Regions from separate parts of the Lactiplantibacillus sp. 7.2.4 genome, predicted to be linked through region 3. Evidence: predicted binding sites of a transcription regulator. Region 3 holds the regulator's gene; each other region holds the start of a gene.
The links. Region 3 encodes Rex, which represses fermentation and respiration genes when NADH is low (regulators of the CRP and FNR family bind a similar motif). Its sites were predicted from a motif close to TTGTGAANTANTTCACAA; they were not measured.

Region 1 (5,400 bases), on a different contig from region 3:
AACGATACTTTGGAATTTCACTTAATTAACATGCCGTTCGCGCACTTGGTACCAGATAATTCCGGCGACCCCGAACACGATTGGTCCGACCAGCATCCAAATCGTATTTTGAAACTTGCCCGTCTCTAAGATTGGTTGGATCAACGTAAAGACGTTGGCACCCAATACGACAATAAAGACGACCCAGCTAATGATTTTGGTCCAGGTCAATGATTTGTAGACTTCAAACGGTTTGATGATATTCTGATTTTCCTTGAACTTTGGAAACGCATAGAGCAAGAACAAGTATGGTAACGTCATTGAAACGTTCGCCATCAGCGTCAAAACGTTATAAAATGCGGACGCATCCGTGGTTGCGAAGGAGGCGACCAGAATGATCACAATGACGATCACACATTGAACCATCATGGCATAACTAGGCATCCCCGCTTTGTTGAGTTGGGTAAACTTCTTCGGCCACAGTTCCTTAGGCGTTCCCAAAATCAACGTTTTCAATGGTGAATAGGTCAACGTGAAGAAGGCCCCACTGTAAGCGAGGAACATTCCTAGCCCAGTGTAGCGTGCAAACCACAGGCCTAACGTTTTGGCCGCGGCCGCACTTAATCCCAATGATTGTCCCAAGACATAACCCAAGTTTTGCATCATGACATAACTAATATTCCCCAGGTTGGTCGTTGGGTTCGATAAAACGGCTTGCCAGTTTGTACTGATTCCCCAGCAGAAGATGCCCAGGCCGTAACCTAACGTAATCACGATCGCTGAAATGATGATGCCCCGTGGAAATGTTTTTTCAGGATTCTTAGTCTTATCAACCATCCCACCGAGCACTTCTAGGCCCCCGTAGGCAAAGATGGCGAAGACTGCGAATCCGAGTAACCCGACTGGATGTTGATAGCTCGGGTTAGGTGACGTCAGCACGTGCTGTAAGGGTTGCGCGAACTGGCCATGGTTTAACGCCAGAACGACGCCGGACACAACTAATAGGATTGCAGTCAAACTGGTGACCGCCAAACCCCCGAGACTGGTGACCCGCACGATACCCTTCATCCCTTTGATTGAAATAAAGGTGACAAGCACCATCCATAAACAAGATAAAATCCCAATCATTTGCGTCGCGTTTAGACCAAACATGGCAAAACGCTGAGTTTGGTCACTTCCAAAGAAGATGGTCGTGAATGGAATCCACACCTTTGCAGAGGTCGACACCAACCAAATGATGTACGACGCAAACCACATGAAGGTCCCCACGAACGCAAATTTTGCGTTAACACTCACTTCCAACCATTTGTACATCCCGCTGCTGTCAGATTTGACCGCGGCACCAAATTCTGCCATCATCAGTGCGAACGGAATGAAGAACAGCACGGCAGCGACCAGGTAAAATAGAATAGAACTATAGCCCATTAAATAATACGCAACCGTACTATTGGCAAAACCAAAAACGGTGGTGAAGATCATCATTACTAATGCAATTAGCGTAATCTTCTCATTATCTTTTGTTGCCATTATTGCACTTCCCCTTTTATACTGTTGTAAAGCTTAGCTCATTTTAAGATTACCGTAAGCATGCAATAAAGCGCTTTAGTTTTCCTAACAATCGGATGATTTTTCCATGTGATAATCGGTCTAATTATTAAGTTGTTCCGTTGAGAAATAATTATTGGCGCTAACTATTTCAACGAGGGAATATTCATTTAATAACTAAGTAACTTGGTTTTAACATAACTGCAACATAATTAGGGTATTCTACAGTCATCAGTTTAATCGAGTGACAAAATCAAGGGTAAAAACGGGGTATACATACATGATGAAGAATTTTAGGTTGAAATCAATTTTATGGCTGGTACTGATTGGTTGCGCTTTCGGGATGATGGTCAACGTTGCCAGCAGCTGGATTCCACAAACGACAATTACAGCGCACGCCTCAAAAAAGCTGACGCAGGCGCAAAAGATCAAGAAAATCAACGCCAAGCTTTCCAAGGCTAACCGGGCCGCGAAGAACTGGATCGCCTATCGCGAATCTGGCTACAGTTATACCGCGCGCAATGGTAAATGTTATGGCCGTTACCAACTATTGCGGTCATACTTACATGGTAACTTATCCCCTGTTAATCAGGAAAAGCGGGCCAACACCTACGTTAAAGGCCGCTACGGCACCTGGGTCAAAGCCAAGGAATTCTGGCAACATCACCACTGGTACTAAACTCAAAAATTGAATCATTCAGACTAAAAACCGCGCGTTTGGCAATGAGATTGTGAATCATTGTTGAACGGGTGGTTTTTGATATTCTAAGATATTAAAGTGATAGATTGCCAGTTTAATCATATTCTGCCAACTGAATTTTAAATATTGCACCTGATACCGCCTACTTAATCACTAGATATTGTGAAAAATATCATTATTTTCGTCAAACCTATTGCAAACTGTAATTATTGCGACTATAATTTGGGCTGTAAATTAGTAATGATAATAATTACAATAAAAGAAGGTAATTGATATGACTGAACGTAATTTTGATTTCCTAATGCCTAGCGTGAACTTTTTTGGCCCCGGTGTGATTAGCAAGATTGGTGACCGTGCCAAGACCCTGGGGATGCACAAACCCGTCATCGTCACGGATAAATTTTTGGAGAGCCTCCCGAACGGTGCCGTTGCCCAAGTCCGGGCCTCACTCGACGCTGCTGGGATCGACTATGTTATTTACAATCAAGTCGAACCTAATCCCAAAATTCATAACATTCAAGCCGTCAAAGCACTCTACGAAAGCAACCATGCCGACTCACTGATTACGATTGGCGGCGGTTCTGCGCATGATACTGGTAAGGGCGCGGGAATTATTATGACTAACGGTGACGACATCACCAAGTTAGCCGGGATTGAAACGCTCAAAAACGCCCTGCCACCACTGATTGCGGTCAACACGACTGCCGGAACAGGGTCAGAACTCACCCGCCACTGCGTTATCACCAATGAAGCCACCCATTACAAGTTCATGGTCGCATCATGGCGGAACATGCCGCTGGTTTCGTTCAACGACCCAACGCTGATGCTGGACGTTCCTAAGGGATTAACCGCCGCTACCGGGATGGACGCTTTTGTTCAGGCGATTGAACCCTTCGTTTCCGTCGACCACAATCCGATTACCGACTCGCAATGTATTCAAGCTATCAAGTTGATTGAATCTTCCTTGCGCGAGGCGGTTGCCAACGGTCATAATCTCGAGGCCCGGACCCACATGGTCGAAGCCGAAATGCTCGCCGGGATGGCCTTCAACAACGCCAACTTAGGCTACGTGCACGCGATGGCCCATCAACTCGGTGGTCAATACGACGCGCCACACGGGGTCTGCTGCGCCCTATTATTACCTTACGTTGAAGAATATAACCTGATTGCTTGTCCAGAACGCTTTGCCGAACTGGCCAAAATAATGGGTGAAAATACCGATGGCTTGTCGACCCGCGATGCCGCTGAATTAGCCATTAAAGCGATGAAACAACTCAGTGAAGATGTCGGGATTCCGCACTCAATCAAGGAAATCGGCGCCAAAATCGAGGACTTCGAACGCATGGCCAGCAACGCCCTCAAAGACGGCAACGCCTTCTCAAATCCGCGTAAAGGCACCAAGGAAGACATCATCAAGATTTTCCAAGCGGCTTATGACGCGAAGTAAAACCGTGTCTACTGACTGCCCCAGCGTACAAAATTGCTAAAGCTAGCCGCTAGCGCTTAAATGGTAGCGTTTCCGAAACGGCTTGATTCATCGACTCATCTCTAATGGCCTCGCTCATTAAATGACTACCGATGACTTTACATGTTGAATCATCGTTGCAACAACTCATCAGAGCCGGCAACAATACCATCGCGGCATCAAGTTCTAGCCATGATTAACACGCCGTTTGCCACACGTCAAAGGGCATACATTCACAACAAAAAAACAACAACGCAGTCAGCGCGATTTGCGCTAGAGCTGCGGTGTTGTTTTTGTGCTTATTTCAATCTGTTAAAGGCATCAGCCTGAAGCTTATTTGCCAGGCACGTAGTCTTCATCAATAATCAAGACTGGTTTGATGGTCTTACCACTACCAGAATCGGCATTGGCTTGATTGATATCTTCAAACTTGTAGAACTTTTCAGTCTTTTCAAATGGAAACATACCATGTTGATAGAAGTCGATCAACCGTGGAATATCAACGCCAGGAATCGAATCACCCATGTTGACCCCGATGACTTTCTTATCGTCAACGCAAAGGTCGTTCCATGAACTGATGGTAATGTTCTTAGACGTTACGGCGATCAAAGCAGCGGTCCCACCTTGTGCTAAGGCATGGATTGCGGAGACCATCACTGGTTCGACACCGGTCGTATCAACAGCGAAGTCAACCCCATAGCCGTGCGTCAACTTCTTGATGGCTTCGACTGGGTCTTCTTCTTTACTGTTGATGGCGTGCGTTGCGCCTAATTCCTTGGCTAATTCCAACCGTGAATCCACAATATCAACGGCGATCACTTCAGTACAGCCTGAAATCTTACCAGCCATCATAGCAGCTAACCCAACGGCACCAGTCCCAAAGACCGCAATTGTTTGCCCAGGACGTGGTTGGAGACTGTTCAAGACGGTCCCACTACCAGTCACGTAACCACAGCCTAAAGGTCCTAAGCGCCGTAAGTCTAATTCCTTAGGCACTTTAACGGCATTGCGTTGGTCAACCACCGTATGAGTCGTGAATGAGGATTGGTCGAACATATCACTGATATGTTGGCCGTTTTCTTGGAAATGGTCAGAACCATCTGGACGGGTCCCACTCAAGTTGTAGTCCGCATAGTTCCGGCACTTGGTTGGCATCCCTTTCAAACAGTTGTCACAAGTTCCGTCAGCGTAAAATGACAAGATAACGTGGTCACCGACTTCGAAATTAGTGACTTCAGAACCAACTTTTTCAACGATCCCAGAGCCTTCATGGCCTAAGATAACGGGATAGCCGAGTGAGGCATCACCGCGCCGAATCGCTTCATCAGAGTGGCAAATCCCGGATGCCACGATTTTAATTTGTAAATCAGTGGGTGTCATTTCTGCCAAATCAATATCATCTTTAATGACAAATGGATCATTAACTTTATCAACTACTGCTGCTTTAATCTTCATAATCAAACCCTCGTTTCAAATAGTATGTAAAACGCTTACAATTCATATTGTTACACAATCTACAATCAAATTCAAACGCTTTCATTATCGCTTACAAACGTCCAAATCCTATCAATACCGGCTAATTGCCGATTTCACCTAACGATATGATACTTAATTAGTGTAAATATAATACTAATTTGCACCGTCTTGTGAAGTTTATCGGTTATTTTCAATCATTCAATGCGACTTTCATGTAAACAAAAAACGGCATAGT
Region 2 (5,400 bases), on a different contig from region 3:
GAAACGGCGAACTGGCGCGCAACCATCGTATAATTCTGACAATCGACCAGTGCCCGAAAATAATCTAAATCCCGTGTATTCATACGCGATCACCGAATTCTGCGTCATACATCGCCGTAATTTTTGCTTGCAAGTCCGCCACTGAATGGCGCCGTGACCGCGCGCAATCCTTGGCGTCACGCCCACACAACAAGCACCGCCGTTTTGGTAATCCCAAATCAGTCCGCGACAGTGCACGTTGCGAACCCGTTTGTAAAATATCAATATCGTACAATCGTCCGAGCGAATCCTGCTCTTCAAACGCTACCGCCGCGCGCTTACTCGTCGCAAAATCTAGTGGCAAAATCAAAAAGCGTTCATTTCCCGCAGGATGATTCCAGTCCGCCGCCACCGTATAATCCGCCAGCTGGTCCTCAAACCGCTGAACACCGGCTAAAAACAGCCGCCGCAACGCATCATTATTCTTGATTGGCCCCGGAATATTGAGCTTGATCGCCGCAATCGACGACTTCGGATGAGCAGTCGTCAGTTCCTGTTGAAAGGCCACGCGCTGGTCCCTTGCCGCCAACATATCCGTAATTGACTGCGGTTTTCCGCTCGTAAAAATACTCGCCATACTTGTCACTTTCTTCCTATTATAAATACTTATACACTCAGCTTAACTGAAAATGCGGAATTTTGAAACCGATTTTATCCGAATTTGGGGAATTTTGTCATATTGCCTGTTATTCAAATCCTGACGCTAAAGCCGACATCTCAGGATTGCAGGAAGCCGTGCAAGTTGGCGTAAATTTGCCTTAGTGGCTGGGTGAATCCAAATCGATATTTCCTTGTTAACCGGTTTTAGCGTCCAGATTAGCGCGATTACCGGATGACTAACAGGATATCTGGGGCTGTATTTTGAGCTTGATCAGTCATCAATTCCAACACCAAAAAAAGTTGCCCTGACAATCCATTACTGAATTCTCAAAGCAACCTTAATTTATCCGCTCAGCGCACAACGACCGCTGACGAAATTACTGTAAATATTTGAACATCTGTTGTCCAGCTTGACGACCGAAGATGACCGTTTCGGCAATCGAGTTACCGCCAATCCGGTTATTGCCGTGCAAGCCGCCAACGACTTCACCGGCTGCAAATAAGCCGTTGATTGGTTGGTCCTGTTTGTCCAGAACTTGGGTCGCTGGGTTGATGCCAACGCCACCCATGGTGTAATGGACAGCCGGTGCGATGTGAATCGCATAGAATGGGCCTTTGGCAATGTCACGATCCATCCCAGTTGTCCGCTTGAAGGCAGTATCCGCATGGTTAGCAACAGCTTGATTCCAGTCCGCAACCGTCTGGGTCAACGTATCAGCGTCTAAACCAGCTTCAGTCGCTAATGCCGCCAAATCAGCACCAGTTTTGACTAGACCAATGTGGTCGTAGAATTCAACGGCCTTGACCCGGTCACGAATGCCGCGGTCAAAAATCAGATAAGCCCCGGTACCACCGAGCTGGTCGATGGCGGCGGTCACGTTCTTACGCGTGTCCAATTCGTTGACAAACCGCTTACCTTGCTGGTCGACTAAAATGGCCCCTTCACCACGCACGGCTTCACCAATCAAGTAAGCATGGTCCGTATCTTGTTGCACAGTCGGATGTACTTGAACTTGGTCCATATCAACCACCTTGGCCCCAACGGCTTCGGCTAGTAAGATACCGTCGCCGGTCGCACCCGGTTGATTAGTGGTTTGATAATTTTTGAGGTCATCGCGATACTTACCCAATAAGGCTTTGTTGGCACCGAAGCCACCAGTCGCTAAGAGGACGGCACCGGCATTGATGGTTACTGCACCGTTAGCGGTGGTTGCCTTGACCCCGGTAATTTTACCATCCGTCTGAACCAGTTGGTCAACTTTGATATCTGTGAACAATGGTAACTTAGCCGCCGCCACTTGTTTCAATAACTCAGTAACCAAGAAGCCGCCGATTGGGGCCATCGAGCTTGGGCGGTGAGTCCGCATGACACTCATCCCACCCGTAATCGTTAAGTCGTCTAATTCGATACCGTGGTCGGCTAACCAGTCGATGGCTAATGCACTGTGTTCCGTGAAGAACTTCAACAGTGCTTGGTTATTCAGATTGCCGCCACCTTTAAGCGTTTCGTCGTAGAAGTCGCCAAAACTGTCGACGATGTGGTGATGCAATTGGACGTTGGTTTCAGCGGCGTTCATCCCCGAAGAAGCCCGCGTCGTGTTGCCACCGATTTTCGGCATTTTTTCTAAGATCACCGGTTTTAATCCAAGCTCGTGGGCTTGAATCGCTGCGGTCAAACCAGCACCACCCGATCCAATAATGACCACGTCATAGGTTGTTTTTAAATCCGCTAAAGCGGTTGGCGTAAACGTAAATTTGTCAGCCATCAAATTACTCCTCTCAATTCATCACACACCGAGTTACCGATGTGGATCGATCCATTTTCATTAAGTTTATTTTTCAAGGTACTCATCTACGCACCCCGTAAACTAGCGATAAGCGGGTACGGGCCACCATTCCACTCGCGGAACAATGACCCGTCTCCAGCCTAGTCGCCACTCGCTACAGGAGCGCTATCACTAGTTTACCTTAATTATCAATGTTGGTCATATCAATTGGAACCATCCATTCGTCGAATTGTTCCGCTGTAACTTTACCAGACTTGATGGCCGCTTCACGCAAGGTCGTGCCTGCTTTTTCAGCTTGTTGGGCAATCACCGCACTGTCATGGTAACCAATGTGTGGTGACAACGCCGTCACAGTCATCAAGGAACGGTCCACTAATTCAGCCATCCGGTCTTCGTTGATCGTCAAACCAGCAATCATCCGGTCTGCAAAACCAGTGATCGTACCGGCTAATAATTCGGCGGATTCCAAGAAGGCATCAATCAGCACAGTCTTGTAGACGTTCATTTCAAAGTTACCTTGACTAGAAGCTAAGTCCACGACCACGTCATTCCCCATGACCCGAACCGCTGCCATGGTGATGGCTTCAGCTTGAGTTGGGTTGACCTTCCCAGGCATGATCGATGAACCTGGTTCGTTAGCCGGAATGTTCAATTCGTCATATCCAGCCCGTGGGCCACTAGCGAGGAACCGCACGTCGTTGGCGATTTTCATCAAATCAGCCGCTAACGTCTTGATGGCACCGTGAACCACGTTCAAACCAGAATGATGGGCCAAGCCATAGAACTTATTGGAGTCTGCCGTAAATTCAATGCCGTACAGTTTGCTCATGGCAGCGGCAATGTTTTCAGCAAAATGTGGCGCCGCATTCAGCCCAGTTCCGACAGCCGTACCACCCATGGCCAGTTCGCCCAAGGTTGGGTTCAATTGTTTCAAGTAAGCAATGTCATGTTCGATATCACTTGCCCAGCCACTGACTTCTTGGCCAAATGTTAATGGCGTCGCGTCTTGTAAATGGGTCCGGCCAATCTTAACAACGCTCCAGTACTTCTTTTGTTTAGCTTTTAATTCATCTAATAAGTGTTCGGCAGCTGCAATCAATTTATCGACAGCCACGGCAGCCGTGATGTTCATGGCCGTTGGGAAAATGTCGTTCGAACTTTGACCATGGTTAACGTCGTCATTTGGCAAAATTTCAACGTCTGGGTTGAGTTTGCCGGCCATATGGGCCACAACTTCGTTCACGTTCATGTTGGTTTGAGTCCCTGAACCAGTTTGATAAACAACTAACGGAAAGTCCTTCCGCAAGTCTTCATCGTCTAACGCCAACAATTTATCAATGGCGGCTACGATCAAATCAGCTTTTTCGGCGGTCATTGCTTCAACTTCCTTGTTCGCAATGGCAGCGGCCCGTTTGATTTGCAAGAGTGCCCGGATAATTTCTAATGGCATCTTCGTACCAGTTGGGAAATTATGGCGACTCCGTTCAGTTTGGGCTCCCCACAGCGCGGTGGCTGGAATTTTAACTTCGCCTAAAGTATCTGATTCTACACGATATTCTGTCATGTTAATAACCTCCAATTAATGTGTTGGTAAGCGCTTACTAAATGTGTGAAAAAATAACATTCAACTTATAAATTAAGTTTAGCGCCTCTAGAAGACTATAGTCAAACACCAATTTAGTTATAAGTTTTAATTATGAGGTTGATGTAGCAGCTGTTTCAGGCCCATAACTTGCTTCAATTGCGTTCACGATAAAAATGTTTATTTTTTCACATGTTACGATTTATCTCTGCTGATTAATTTTAATCGTAATCAGCACTTTTTTGCCCTTTTCATAGTCCAAAATCGACAAGAAATCACATCGGCTGAGCAACAGCGCTCCTAGCTGTATGACCGAACCATGTCAAAAAACAAGGTATCGCGAACCAAGACAAAAAGCACCCCTACTAATTGCGATTAGCCGAGATGTTTTTGACAAAGACAGTCTGAATATGCCCACCTAACACCAATCTTAGCGATTCAACCATAATCCAAGCACTAAAAGGACAATCATGATGCCTAAAATTTTGGCGTGGTTCCAATATTTGAATAGTAAGTCAATAATTGCGACCACCACGAATACAATCAGCACTGCCATAAAATACAGCCAGACATTACCATTAGCACCAACCGTCACAACAAAACCAATCACGGCCAGCCATGGTAAGTATTTATCGATAAATAGCTTAAAATTTGGAAATTGATCCATCATTATTCACTCACATCACCTTATCATTCGCTACACGCGTTGCGCTCGTTATTATTCAGCATTATAGATGATTAAATCATGCCAGTTAGTTGGTTTGTTGTTCGTCAGCCGGTGCGCGTCTTAGTCCGACCTCCGGGGCTGGCTGACAACGCTGGAACAGGGCGGACATCGATTTGAACTCACGCAGAAGCCCACTGCGCAATTTCAAATACGAGTCTTCTTCTAGCCCGGGAAGACCACCCGGACAAGAAGAACTTCGCCCTTGAGCATTGTTAGCCAGCCCCTCCGGTCGGGAAGCCGCTCGAATGGCGGATGAACGGCCACCTATCCGGGTGCAACTGACCACTGAATGTTAGGAAACAGGTCCTTTAGATAAACTCTTAATCAGCAATGACGCTGATTTGTGGCACGTAAATCCTGTGAAGACGGTCTAAAGATTATTGATAAGTATTACTGGTAACTAGCTTTAAAATTTACCGATCGTATTGCCTTTCATCTTGGATTCAAGGTTTGTAATCTCGGTCGACTAGAAAAGACAACAATGCTCAGTGATGCTATTGGTTTATAATGTTCAAATACAAGTTAGGATAACTTAGTGAAAATCAGTAGCTCACCTTACAGTTTGAATGCTCAAAATAACCGTATGTTAAGAATCAATGACCAATCCATCAAAAAGTTGGGCCCGCACATGTCTGCCTTTCGAATACCATCCCGGCTGGAAGGTA
Region 3 (5,400 bases):
ATTAGTAATGGTTGGTGAACCATATGATTGTTCCAATACGACGTTGCGACCCTTAGGCCCTAACGTTGACTTAACTGTGTTAGCTAATTGGTCGACACCTTTTAGCATAGCTGAACGTGCATCTTCAGAGAACTTTAATTCTTTAGCCATTATCCTTATTCACCTCATGAATTTAGTTTATTTTAAATTGCGTCCTTTAAATGGATTAGTCTTCGATTGCAACGATATCTTTTTCGTGCAATACCAAGTACTTATCACCTTGGTACTTCACTTCAGTACCGGCATACTTGTCAAATAAGACTTGATCGCCGACCTTCACGCTGGGGTCAACTTTTGTCCCGTTATCTAAAACACGACCGTCATTGACGGCAACAACCTTGCCGCTTTGGGGCTTTTCCTTAGCGTTATTGGCGATAACAATACCGCCAATGGTTTGTTCTTCTTCTTCTTGTTGTTGCAAGATAACGCGATCTCCTAATGGTTTTAACACGTGAATCCCTCCATTTATTCTTTTTTAGCACTCCTGAACCTCAAGTGCTAATTACATTGTCAACTATATCATTTTAATTTGAGATTGCAAGTGATTTGTCAATTATTAGTCAAAGAATGTCAAATCGACTATAATGGGTATTATCGTGTTAATATGTGTTGTGCTTGTTATTATTTTGTATTCATGATGATTAAAATGTGCCAGTTGGTGGATTCCTGTTCGTCAGCCGATGCGCGTCCGATTCCGACCTCCGGGGCTGGCTGACAACGCTGGAACAGGGCGGACATCGATTTGAGCATTGTCAGCCAGCCCCTCCGGTCGGGAAACCGCTCGAATGACGGATGAACGCCCAGCTATCTTGGTACAATTGACCACTGGATATTAAGTGACCGGCCCTTCAGGCAAACTTTTTGATCAGTATTGATGCTGTTTTATGGCATTTTAGTACTGATCAGATTACTTGGATATGATTCACTAATTTCAACGGACACTAGTTTTGAATTTAGTCGATAAAATAGCCTTTGTTTATAATTCGAAACTTTGCTATCTCAAACGACTAAAGAAGATTCTGACAAGCTAAGTGAAGCTGTTTGTCAGGAACCTTAAAGCATTGGTAAAAAGTATTGCTATATGTTGGAGTCGGTCTGACAGTTAAAGTCAAAATGGCCCTGTACCAGGGAATCAACGACTAATCCAACAAAATGTTGGGGCCGCACATGTCTGCCTTTCGAATACCATCCCCGGCTGGAAGGTGTTTCTGACAATGCTCAGCGATGAAATTCCACTTAGCAAGCGTTGTGTGCTTGGTTAGTGGAAGACCAGTATTTAAGACGTGGTTTGTCGGCTTAAATCTGTGTCCATCGCGTTCCAGCGTTGTCAGAAATACCTGGAAGCCGGCGTAGGAAGCATCCACAACAGCAGGTTTACGCAAATTCGCACTGTTTCCAGCGGGTCTCAGCTGGCGGGCTTGAACTCAGAAAACACCATGATTTAATCATGATTCATGATAAATTAACGAACACAATGCGTGTGTTAATGAAAAAATCAAACAAACTTTCAAAAAGGACGTGAGCTGATGGTTAATCGCCGCCAATCAATCTTAATTCTGATTATTTATTTTATTGTTTATGCGCTACCAAGCGTCTTAGTGGCCGCCTTTCATCAACTGGGGTCCCAAGTCTTCTTGATTCAAACGGTCGACTACTTGGTCGGCGCACTGTTATTGCTGTGGCTAGCACGCCGAATGACAGCCAAAAACGCCGTTGAGCAGCAGCGCAGTAACTGGCTGGTCGCCATTCTATGGGGCCTGATTGGGCTCGTCCTAGTCATTGTCGGCCAAGTCCTGATTCTTAAAATAACTGCGATGTTGGGGCAATCGACGGCTTCCAACAATACGTCGACCCTACTCACCGTTGGGCAACAATACCCGGTATTTTTCTTAGCCATTATCGTGGGTGCCCCAATTATGGAAGAAATCGTCTTCCGCAAGGTCATCTTTGGTAACTTGAGTGCGGTGACCGGCAAAATCGGGGCCGCCTTGATTTCGAGCTTTCTCTTCAGCCTCGCCCACGCGGACGGTCATCTAATTCTCTACGCCTTCGTTGGATTGCTGTTCTGCTGGCTTTATCAACATACCGGCCGAATTCAGACTTCGATGACGTCTCATATTTTGATGAACGCTGCGGTCGTTGTGCCGACGCTCTTGACTGCACTTCATTAGATTGCGCCGCTTATTCGTTCGTGGCATTAATTTAGACGTTCAAAAAAGCTTCTCCGAAAATTTATTTCAGAGAAGCTTTTTGGTATCATAATCTTGAGATGCATGCGCAGACTAATCTTCATCTTCGTCTGGTTCATCTTGACCGTTGTCACCCAATTGTTGACCATAATGTTCAATAAAGTAAATTAAGGTCTGCAATTCATTGGTTAAATCAACGTTTTGAACCCGCACTGTTTCTGGAACTGAGATCCGCAATGGGGTAAAGTTCATGATGCCTTTAACATTCGCATCAACTAACTCATCGGTAATCTTTTGAACAACCGTTGTTGGCACCGTTAAGATGGCAATTTCAATCTGTTGTTCGATCAATTGCTTTTTGAGTTCCGTCATTGGATAGACGGGAACCCCACTCTGGACCGTATTTGCAATGGCTTCATTAACATCAAAAGCCGCTGAGATCCGGACATTACTATTTTTATGGAAATTAAAATTCAACAGGGCGTGGCCTAAATTACCGACCCCAATCAGCGCGACGTTGGTTAGCATGTCCTGATTTAGAATTTTTTTGAAAAATGCCAGCAGCGTTTCAACATCGTATCCATACCCGCGTTTACCGAGGGCCCCAAAATACGAAAAATCACGCCGAATCGTTGCTGAATCTACTTTAACCGCCTCGGACAATTCAGTTGACGATACCCGTTTCTTATCTGCGTCTAGTAAGATATTCAAATAGCGATAATAAATTGGTAATCGTTTTGCCGTTGCCCGTGGAATCTTTGTCTCTGCCATTCGGACGTTTCCTCCCAATCAAAAGTTTGTGAATTTGCTGACACTATTCTAGCATAACCTGCGACTTTGTGAAATAATAATTACTTATTATTCCGAATAATTGGGTCGAACCGTAACAATATGCTACAATTATCTCACGAATCAAATGTGAAAGGAGCTTAATAAAGCGTGATTTTACTACAAGTACAGCAAGTTATGCGGCGTTTTGGCGCCGATGTCTTGTTCGATAACGTACAAATGGACATCCAAGAACACGCCCGCGTTGCCTTAGTCGGCCGCAACGGTGCTGGTAAATCAACCTTACTTAAAATGATTGCCGGCGAGACCGTGCCTGACGAAGGCCAAATATCGATGCGCAAGGGTCTAACGATCGGTTACTTAGCTCAAGACCAAGGATTGGATAGTCAAAATACGATCTGGGAAGAAATGAGCAGCGTGTTTGCTGAACTACACGCCATTGAAAAGCGGATGCATGCGCTTGAAAATCAGCTCAGCGACCCCGCCATCATGAACGATGACCAGGCCTACCAACAAACCTTAAAAACTTACGACCAAGTTCAGACAGAATTTCAACAGAAAAATGGCTATGGCTACCAGGCCGAAATCCGTGGTGTCCTACACGGTTTTCAGTTCGATGCCGACGTTTATGACAAGTCGGTCACCGAACTTTCCGGTGGGCAAAAAACTCAGCTGGCCTTAGCAAAGCTACTACTAGAAAAACGCGATTTACTGATTCTGGACGAACCGACCAACCACTTGGACGTTGAAACGTTGACGTGGCTTGAAAGTTACTTACAATCCTATGCCGGTGCCCTACTGATCGTCAGCCATGACCGCTACTTCTTAGACCGCGTCGTCAATGAAGTGTACGACCTGTCACATCACGAAATGGTGCACTATACCGGAAACTACGACCAGTTTGTACAAGAAAAGGCCGCTCGGATTCAAGCTCAGTGGAAGCATTACGAAAAGCAACAAGCTGAGATTAGCAAGCTCGAAGACTTTGTCAACCGGAATATCGTGCGGGCCTCGACGACCAAGCGAGCTCAAGCGCGGCGGAAACAGTTGGCTAAAATGGACCGAATCGATCGACCTGATAGTGATGAAAAAACGGCCCACTTTGGGTTTCACGCTGCAAAGCAGAGCGGTAATATCGTTTTGACCGTCAAGGATGCGGCAGTCGGTTATGATGGGCATATTCTGTCTGAACCGGATAACTTAAACGTTAAGAAGCACGAAGCCATCGCCATCGTGGGTCCAAACGGAATCGGTAAGTCGACTTTTCTCAAGAGTATCCTCGGCCAGATTCCGTTCATCAAAAGCCAGGCCGTCTTCGGTACCGGCGTTGTCACGGGCTACTATGACCAAGAGCAACGCAACTTAAATGACAAAAAGACCGTTTTGAGTGAACTCTGGGACGAACATCCCACCACGCCCGAAAAGGATATTCGGACGATTTTGGGAAGTTTCCTGTTCACGGGTGCCGATGTCGACAAACCGGTTCACGCGCTATCTGGTGGTGAACGCGCGCGGTTATTGCTGACGAAACTCGCGATGCAAAATGATAACTTTTTGATTTTGGACGAACCGACCAATCACTTGGACATCGACAGTCGCGAAGTGTTGGAAGTGGCCCTCAATGATTTTGATGGTACCCTCCTCTTCGTTTCACATGACCGCTACTTCATCAACCAAGTGGCAACCAGTGTCGTGGAAGTCTCGCCAGAAGGAACCGAACTCTTCCTTGGCGATTACGATTATTATATCGATAAGAAACAGGAACAAGCTGAAATGGCGGCCGCCGCAGCTAGTCAGGCCGCTGAATCAGCAGCTAGCGCTAACGCCGCAGAGCCAAGTTCTGCTGCAACCGCTGCACCCCGCTCAAAGGGCCAGCAAGATTATCAAGCTAGCAAGCAACAGCAACGTGAAAAGCGTAAATTGGAACGAACCGTGGCAGCGCTGGAAGAACAAATGACTACGCTCGATGAGCAAGCCACTAAAATCCAAACTGAAATGGCCCAACCTGAAGTCTCAGCGGATGTTGGCCGCTTAACAGATCTACAAAAAGAGCTGGATGAAATCAGCGCGCAACAAGAGCAAGTTGAAACGGAATGGACTGAACAAGCTGAGGCTCTGGAAGCCTTTGATTAGGCCGGTTTTGTAAATCATTCGCTAAAACTCGGTTATCCGAGAAACCAAAATAGTCGCCGCAAGTCTTTCCATTATGGAAAATTGCGGCGGCTATTTTGGTTTTGCGCTAGTTAACATCACTGAAACGACGGTCCGTTTTCGTTTGTGACCATCTAGCTTCAACAGAACCAACTAAAAATTGGCAGTCGTCCTTAATTTGGACTGACTGCCAATTTTTGATTTATTTCAACATTCCTGGCATCCAGTCAAA

Region 1: KGF70_RS03705 (iron-containing alcohol dehydrogenase) is a predicted target of Rex. The motif match lies at 2,385-2,402, and genes of this name have one in related genera.
Region 2: KGF70_RS07355 (class II fumarate hydratase) is a predicted target of Rex. The motif match lies at 4,185-4,202, and genes of this name have one in related genera.

Annotation. Positions count from the first base shown of each region.
Region 1 is NZ_JAGYGS010000007.1:5,792-11,191, reverse strand. It holds gene yjeM (glutamate/gamma-aminobutyrate family transporter YjeM) at 22-1,506, opposite strand; gene KGF70_RS03710 (transglycosylase) at 1,808-2,203, shown strand; gene KGF70_RS03705 (iron-containing alcohol dehydrogenase) at 2,499-3,671, shown strand; gene KGF70_RS03700 (NAD(P)-dependent alcohol dehydrogenase) at 4,023-5,144, opposite strand.
Region 2 is NZ_JAGYGS010000016.1:42,386-47,785, forward strand. It holds gene KGF70_RS07340 (LysR family transcriptional regulator) at 1-83, opposite strand, end outside; gene citX (citrate lyase holo-[acyl-carrier protein] synthase) at 80-616, opposite strand; gene KGF70_RS07350 (flavocytochrome c) at 1,017-2,405, opposite strand; gene KGF70_RS07355 (class II fumarate hydratase) at 2,608-3,990, opposite strand; gene KGF70_RS07360 (flagellar biosynthesis protein FlhB) at 4,439-4,675, opposite strand.
Region 3 is NZ_JAGYGS010000003.1:107,813-113,212, forward strand. It holds gene groL (chaperonin GroEL) at 1-150, opposite strand, end outside; gene groES (co-chaperone GroES) at 206-490, opposite strand; gene KGF70_RS01895 (CPBP family intramembrane glutamic endopeptidase) at 1,566-2,210, shown strand; gene KGF70_RS01900 (redox-sensing transcriptional repressor Rex) at 2,322-2,999, opposite strand; gene KGF70_RS01905 (ABC-F family ATP-binding cassette domain-containing protein) at 3,168-5,150, shown strand; gene tsaD (tRNA (adenosine(37)-N6)-threonylcarbamoyltransferase complex transferase subunit TsaD) at 5,371-5,400, opposite strand, start outside.